Regions from separate parts of the Rhizobium laguerreae genome, predicted to be linked through region 1. Evidence: riboswitches for the same ligand, from Rfam matches in the RefSeq annotation. Region 1 holds a riboswitch; the other holds the start of a gene.
The links. A riboswitch is a leader RNA that binds a small molecule or an ion and turns the genes downstream of it on or off. The one in region 1 is predicted to bind thiamine pyrophosphate.
Positions count from the first base shown of each region.

Region 2: it holds a riboswitch for thiamine pyrophosphate, as region 1 does, so the genes downstream of both, thiC (phosphomethylpyrimidine synthase ThiC) here and thiM (hydroxyethylthiazole kinase) in region 1, are expected to answer to the same signal.

Region 1 covers NZ_JAAXQT010000014.1:96,249-99,893, reverse strand. The annotation lists gene HFO71_RS32455 (acetamidase/formamidase family protein) at 1-185, shown strand, start outside; gene HFO71_RS32450 (ABC transporter ATP-binding protein) at 182-1,870, shown strand; TPP riboswitch at 2,021-2,117, shown strand; gene thiM (hydroxyethylthiazole kinase) at 2,161-2,964, shown strand; gene thiE (thiamine phosphate synthase) at 2,961-3,596, shown strand; gene thiD (bifunctional hydroxymethylpyrimidine kinase/phosphomethylpyrimidine kinase) at 3,593-3,645, shown strand, end outside.
Region 2 covers NZ_JAAXQT010000019.1:16,109-19,753, forward strand. The annotation lists gene HFO71_RS34510 (hypothetical protein) at 267-977, shown strand; TPP riboswitch at 1,156-1,287, shown strand; gene thiC (phosphomethylpyrimidine synthase ThiC) at 1,379-3,205, shown strand; gene thiO (glycine oxidase ThiO) at 3,207-3,645, shown strand, end outside.

The DNA of each region.
Region 1 (3,645 bases):
ATCTGATGACCGGGGCGCGCGAAAGCGTCATGCGCATGATCGATCTTCTCGGCGCCGAACACGGCATGAGCGCCATCGATGCCTATCTGCTCTGCTCGGTCTGCGGCGATCTGCGGATCAGCGAGATCGTCGACCAGCCGAACTGGGTGGTTTCCTTCTACTTCCCGAGGATCGTGTTCGCGTGACCGAGGCCATGCCCGCCGCAGCACCGGTGCTCAGCCTTCGCAAGCTGAGCGTCGATGCCCGCACACCCGAAGGTCGCAAGCCGGTGCTCCAGGATGTCAGCTTCGAGCTTGCAAGCGGCGAAACGCTCTGCATCGCCGGCGAATCCGGTTCCGGCAAGTCGGTCACCTCGCTGTCGATCATGGGGCTCTTGCCCAAGGCCTCGCTGCGGGTCGCCTCCGGCAGCGTGCTGCTTGGCGAACGCGACCTGCTCACGCTTTCCGACCGGGCGATGCGCAGCGTGCGCGGCGGCGATATCGCCATGGTGTTCCAGGAGCCGATGACCTCGCTCAACCCGGTCATGTCGGTCAGCAACCAGCTGACTGAGGCAATCCGCGCGCACCAGGGCAGCGACAATGCCGAGGCGGTGGCGCTGAAGATGCTCGATGCCGTGCAGATCACCGAGCCGGCCCGGCGGCTGAAGCAATATCCGCACGAGCTTTCCGGCGGCATGCGCCAGCGGGTGATGATCGCCATGGCGCTCTCCTGCCGGCCGAAGGTGCTGATCGCCGACGAGCCGACGACGGCACTCGACGTCACCGTGCAGGCACAGATCCTCAGGCTGATGCGCGAGTTGAAGCGCGAATTCGGCACCTCGATCATCCTGATCACCCACGACATGGGCGTCGTCGCCGAAATGGCCGATCGCGTCGTCATCATGCAGAATGGCAGGATCGTCGAGCAAGGAACGGCGCTCGCCGTCTTCCAGCGGCCGAAGGAGGCCTATACGCAGCAATTGCTCGCCGCCGTCCCGCGGCTCGGCGCGCTTGCCGGCACCGACCGTCCGCCGCGCATCACCCAGCGCGCCGTCGAGACGCTGCATCCGGACCGCACGCCGGTCCTGAACGTGCGCGACCTCACCGTCACCTATGGCAATGCCGCAAGCCGGTTTTTCAAGGGCAAGCCGCCGGTCGCAGCCGTCGATCGCGTTTCCTTCGATATCCTGCCGGGTGAAACGCTCGGCCTCGTCGGCGAAAGCGGCTCCGGCAAATCAACCACCGGCAAGGCCGTGCTCGGTCTCATTCCCTTCAAGGGCAATGTCCTGATCGACGGCCGCAATATCGCCGGGCTCAGCCAGCGTGAGATGCAGCCCGTGCGTCGGTCGGCGCAGATGATCTTCCAGGATCCCTATGCCTCGCTCGACCCGCGCATGGCCGTCGGCAAGGCGATCGGCGAACCGATGGTCATCCACGGCATCGGCAACCACAGCGAACGGCAGGACCGCGTCGCCGAACTGCTGCGCCGGGTCGGCCTGACGCCTGATGCGGCGACGCGCTATCCGCACGAGTTTTCAGGCGGCCAGCGCCAGCGCATCTGCATCGCCCGGGCGCTGGCGCTGGAGCCAAAGCTGATCGTCGCCGACGAGAGCGTCGCAGCGCTTGACGTCTCGGTCCGCGCCCGGGTGCTCGACCTGCTGCTCGAACTGCAGGAAACGATGGGGCTCGCCTATCTGTTCATCTCCCACGACATGGCGGTGGTCGAGCGCATGTCGCACAACGTCGCCGTCATGCGCGCCGGCCGCATAATCGAAACCGGCACACGGCGAGAGATATTCGAGAACCCGAGGGAAGCCTACACCCGCGCACTGATCGCCGCGGTTCCGATCCCCGATCCGGAGGTCTATCGCGGCAGGGAAGTGCATGCGTGAAAGGCCAAGCATGGCTAAATGTTACAAACGAGGATGTCGCACGACTGCTGGAATGGCTCGACTTTTCCAAATCGTCGAGTTGCGCCGCGTCGATCACGGAACTCTCTTTTTCGGGATGACATCAGCCCCGTTCTCTGCGAAAAAGAGCGCGATGAGAGACAGGGGCGCCCGTCGACAGACGGGCTGAGAAGCACCCTTCGAACCTGAACCGGATAATGCCGGCGGAGGGAGTCGCTCGGGGCATCGCCATACGGGCCGCCCCGTGCCTGCCCCCGCCTGAAAGGGGCCACATGCAGACCAGAACCACACCAGGAGCGATGCTAAAGGCGATGCGCGAGAAGCCGCCGCTCGTTCAGTGCATCACCAATTACGTCGCCATGAATATCGCCGCAAATGTCCTGCTTGCATCGGGCGCCTCGCCCGCCATGGTGCATGCCGCGGATGAAGCCGGCGAATTCGCCGGGATCGCCGGCGCGCTGACAATCAATATCGGCACCCTGTCGACGCAATGGATTGACGGCATGCAGGCGGCGGCGAAGGTGGCGACATCAGCCGGCAAACCTTGGGTGCTCGATCCAGTCGCGCATTATGCCACGGCCTTCCGCCGCAATGCGGTTGCCGAATTGCTCGCCCTGCGACCGACTATCATCCGCGGCAACGCTTCCGAGATCATCGCGCTTGCCGGCGGAGAGAGCCGCGGCCAGGGGGTCGACAGCCGCGACCCGGTCGAGCAAGCGGAAGGTTCGGCGCGATGGCTGGCGGAACGGCAGCAGGCGGTGGTCGCCGTTACCGGCGTCGTGGATTTCGTCACCGATGGCGAGCGAGCCGTGCGCATCGAAGGCGGATCGGTCTTGATGCCTCAGGTCACAGCACTGGGCTGCTCGCTCACCTGCCTTGTCGGCGCCTTTGCCGCGACAGCGCCTGAGGATATCTTCGGTGCGACGGTCGCTGCACTTTCAACCTTCGCCATCGCCGGTGAGGAGGCCGCCCGTGGAGCGGCCGGCCCCGGCTCCTTCTCCTGGCGTTTCCTCGATGCGCTGGCCGCGCTCGACTCCGAAACGCTTGACGCCAGGGCAAGGATATCAGCCGCATGAAGGCCTTCGACCTTTCGCTCTATCTCGTCCTCGACCCCGATCTCTGCGCCGGGATCGGCATGGTCGAAACTGCGCGCCTTGCCGTTGCCGGCGGCGCGACCATCGTGCAGTTGCGCAACAAACACGCAGGCACCATCAGGATGATCGAGACCGGCCGCGCCTTGAAACAGGCGCTGGATGGGACCGGCGCCCTGCTCATCGTCAACGATGACGTGGAGGCGGCAATCGCCATCGGCGCCGACGGCCTGCATATCGGCCAGGAGGACATGGATGCGCGCAAAGCGCGGGCGATGATCGGTCCCGAGATGATCCTCGGCCTATCGGTCGAGAACGAGGCGCTTGCCGGTGCCGTCGATCCTCATCTCGCCGATTACACCGGCGTCGGGCCGGTGTTTGCGACACCGACCAAGGCCGATCACAAGCAGCCGATCGGCTTTGACGGACTTGCAAGGCTGGTAAAGGCCTCGCCGGTGCCATCGGTCGCGATCGGCGGACTCAAGGCCGATCATGTCGCCCAGGTGTTCGCCGCAGGCGCCAAGGGACTTGCCGTCGTTTCGGCCATCTGCGGCACGCCCGACCCCGAAGCGGCCACGCGCCGCATCGCTGCAGAAATTCGAAAGGCCCGCGCATGATCCGCAACGTTCTCTCCATCGCCGGCTCCGATCCCTCCGGCGGCGCCGG
Region 2 (3,645 bases), on a different contig from region 1:
GCAGCCACGTTTCTCATTTGAAATCCACGTCTCTCGGGTTTCCAAATTCCAGAATGGAAGCGCCGGCTCAGTCGCCAACGTTTTCAAACTCGAAAGATGGTAAGAAAGTCTTCAGGAACCTGACCATTGTGCGGTACACGCGAGCCGCAGTTCAAACCCTGCTGCCGCTACCATGTACGCGGACAACGGTCGCCCGTCGGCAAAAATCAAGGATATTTGGCCCGCAAGGTTTGCCCAATCATACTGCAGAAAGGATTTCATTCTCCATGTCATTATGTCCTGCGAAATGCATTCGCATCGCCGCACTTGCAGCGGCCGCCATCTTGCTGGGCACCCAGATCGCAGTTGCGCAAGAGCCTTCTATAGAATCTCAGTGGCTGAACACGCCGGCATCTCGAGTGGAAGCGCTTGCGATCCTCCAGACCTTGAATGCAAATCTCCTGAGTAACGCCAGTGCCACGTTTACCCTTGACCGCTGGTGCGCCGCGCATAAGCTCGCACCGGAAGGTTCAAAGATCGTAGCTCAGCGTGTGGACGGGCAAGGCAAACCGGCCGATGAGCACATCCGTGATCTTCTGAGCGTCGGACCCGGTGAGTTGATCGCCTATCGCCGCGTCCGACTGGTCTGCGGCGAACGCGTCCTGTCCGAAGCCGACAACTGGTATGTACCTGCAAAATTAACTGCAGAGATGAATCAGGCGTTGAATACCAGCGATATCGCGTTTGGCAGAGCCGTTCAGGCTCTCAATTTCACTCGCACAAACCTGTCTGCCAAGTTGCTCTGGTCCCCTCTATCCGAAGGCTGGGACATGGACGGCTTAACAGCGCATGAAACAAGTTCCCCCGGCCTGCCGGCGTTCCTGCTCGAACATCGAGCCGTATTGAAACTTCCAGACGGCACGCCGTTTAGCGCCCTGGTCGAAAGCTACACGGAAAAAGTACTAGACTTTCCAGTTCCGCGCCTGCTTTCTCAATAGCGCTTCGGTATCTCGTGCATGCGACAAGGGCGCTTGTCTTGCGGAAGCGTGCCGGCCGGACGATTGCCCTTGTCCATCGTTTAACAGCGGCGACACGCACGATATCCTGTGTGTAACCTAACCCCGAGCCATCGCAGATTGTCGCTTGACAGTCCCCTCGGCAAGCCTCTACCCTTTTTGCATTCACCAGGGGGGTCCCGGCAAGGGGCTGAGATACTGCTGGACAATACGGCTTTGCCGATTGTGGCGCAGTGACCCGTTGAACCTGATCCAGTTCATACTGGCGTAGGGACGGTGCAAGCGCTCGAAGCAGTGGATTCACGCGCGGAATCCGTGCCGGCGTCTTTTCATCATTCCGGCTGAGGACTGGGTCTCCAATCGAAAACTTGGAGCCTCAAACCATGAAAATTGCCGCGAAGACCATCACCCCCACAGTCACCAAAGGCCCGCTGCCGGCGTCGCGGAAGATTTACATCCCGGGAGACATACACGCCGACATCCGTGTGCCGATGCGCGAGATCAGCGTTCATCCGACATCGGGCGAGCCGCCTGTTGTCGTCTATGATTCCTCCGGTCCCTATACGATCGAGGGTGCTGATATCCGCATCGAGCAGGGCCTGTCGCAGCTCCGCCGCGACTGGGTGCTCGCGCGCGGCGATGTCGAAGCCTATCAGGGCCGCCATATCCGCCCCGAAGACAACGGCTTTGCCAGCGGCGAAAGGCTGACGCCCGAATTTCCCACTAAACGTCAGCCGCTACGAGCCAGGGATGGCAAGGCGGTCACCCAGCTCGCCTATGCGCGATCAGGCATCATCACGCCCGAGATGGAATTCATAGCCATCCGCGAAAACCTTGGTCGCAAGGCGCAGGCGGATGCCATGGTCCGCGACGGCGAAAGCTTCGGCGCCCATATTCCGGACCATGTGACGGCGGAATTCGTCCGGCAGGAAGTGGCGGCGGGTCGGGCGATCATCCCCGCCAACATCAATCATCCGGAATCCGAGCCGATGATCATCGGCCGGAATTTCCTGGTGAAGATCAACGCCAATATTGGCAATTCTGCTGTCACCTCGTCCATGACGGAAGAGGTCGAGAAAATGGTCTGGGCGGCCCGCTGGGGCGCCGACACGGTCATGGATCTTTCCACCGGCCGCAATATCCACAATATTCGCGAATGGATCATCCGCAATTCGCCGGTGCCGATCGGTACCGTGCCGCTCTATCAGGCGCTGGAGAGGGTCGAGGGCATTGCCAAAGACCTGTCCTGGGAGGTCTATCGTGACACGCTGATCGAACAGGCCGAACAGGGCGTCGACTATTTCACCATCCACGCCGGCGTGCGGCTTCACTACATCCCGCTCACCGTCAACCGCGTCACCGGCATCGTCTCGCGCGGCGGTTCGATCATGGCGAAGTGGTGTCTCCATCATCATCGCGAAAGCTTCCTATACGAACATTTCGAGGAGATCTGCGACATCTGCCGCGCCTATGACGTCTCCTTCTCGCTCGGCGACGGCCTGCGTCCCGGCTCCATCGCCGATGCCAACGATGCAGCGCAATTCGCCGAACTGGAAACACTGGGAGAGCTGACCAAGATCGCCTGGGCGAAAGACTGCCAGGTGATGATCGAAGGCCCCGGCCATGTGCCGATGCACAAGATCAAGGAGAACATGGACAAGCAGCTCGAGGTCTGCGGCGAGGCACCCTTCTACACGCTCGGGCCGCTGACGACGGATATCGCACCGGGGTACGATCACATCACCTCTGGAATAGGCGCAGCCATGATCGGCTGGTTCGGCACCGCGATGCTCTGCTACGTCACGCCGAAGGAGCATCTCGGCCTTCCCGATCGCACTGACGTCAAGACCGGCGTTATCACCTACAAGATCGCGGCCCACGCGGCTGATCTCGCCAAGGGGCATCCGGCAGCACAGCTGCGCGATGACGCGCTCTCGCGTGCCCGTTTCGAATTCCGCTGGGAGGATCAGTTCAACCTCTCGCTAGACCCCGAAACCGCCCGCAGCTTCCACGACGAGACGTTGCCGAAGGAAGCCCATAAGGTGGCGCATTTCTGCTCCATGTGCGGCCCAAAATTCTGCTCCATGCGCATCTCGCACGATATCCGCGCCGAAGCACAGAAGGAAGGTCTGGATGCGATGGCTGCGCGTTATCGTGAGGGCGGCGGCATCTATATGCCGATAGAAACCCAACAGCAATTGGGCGAATGAGATGCGTGTGCTTGTCAAAGGCGCCGGCGTTGCCGGCCTGACGGTGGCGCATGAACTGCGCGCTCGAGATGCCGAGGTCACCGTGCTCGATCCATATGGCAGTTTCCTCGGCGCTGCATCGTGGCTCGCGGGCGGAATGTTGGCGCCCTGGTGCGAGCAGGAGAGTGCTGATGGCGCCGTGCTGATGCGCGGCCTCACCGCCGCCGACATATGGGACGCAATGGTGCCTGGAGAGGTGCGACGAAACGGAACGCTCGTGGTCGCGTCGGCCCGCGATCTTGGTGAACTGAGACGCTTTGCCTGCCGCACGACCGATTATGAATGGCTGGAAGAGCCGGCGATCGCGTCGCTGGAACCCTCTCTTTCCGGGCGATTCCGGCATGGGCTGTTCTTTCGCCGCGAAGCCCATCTCGATCCTCGGCGAGTGTTGTGTCTGCTGC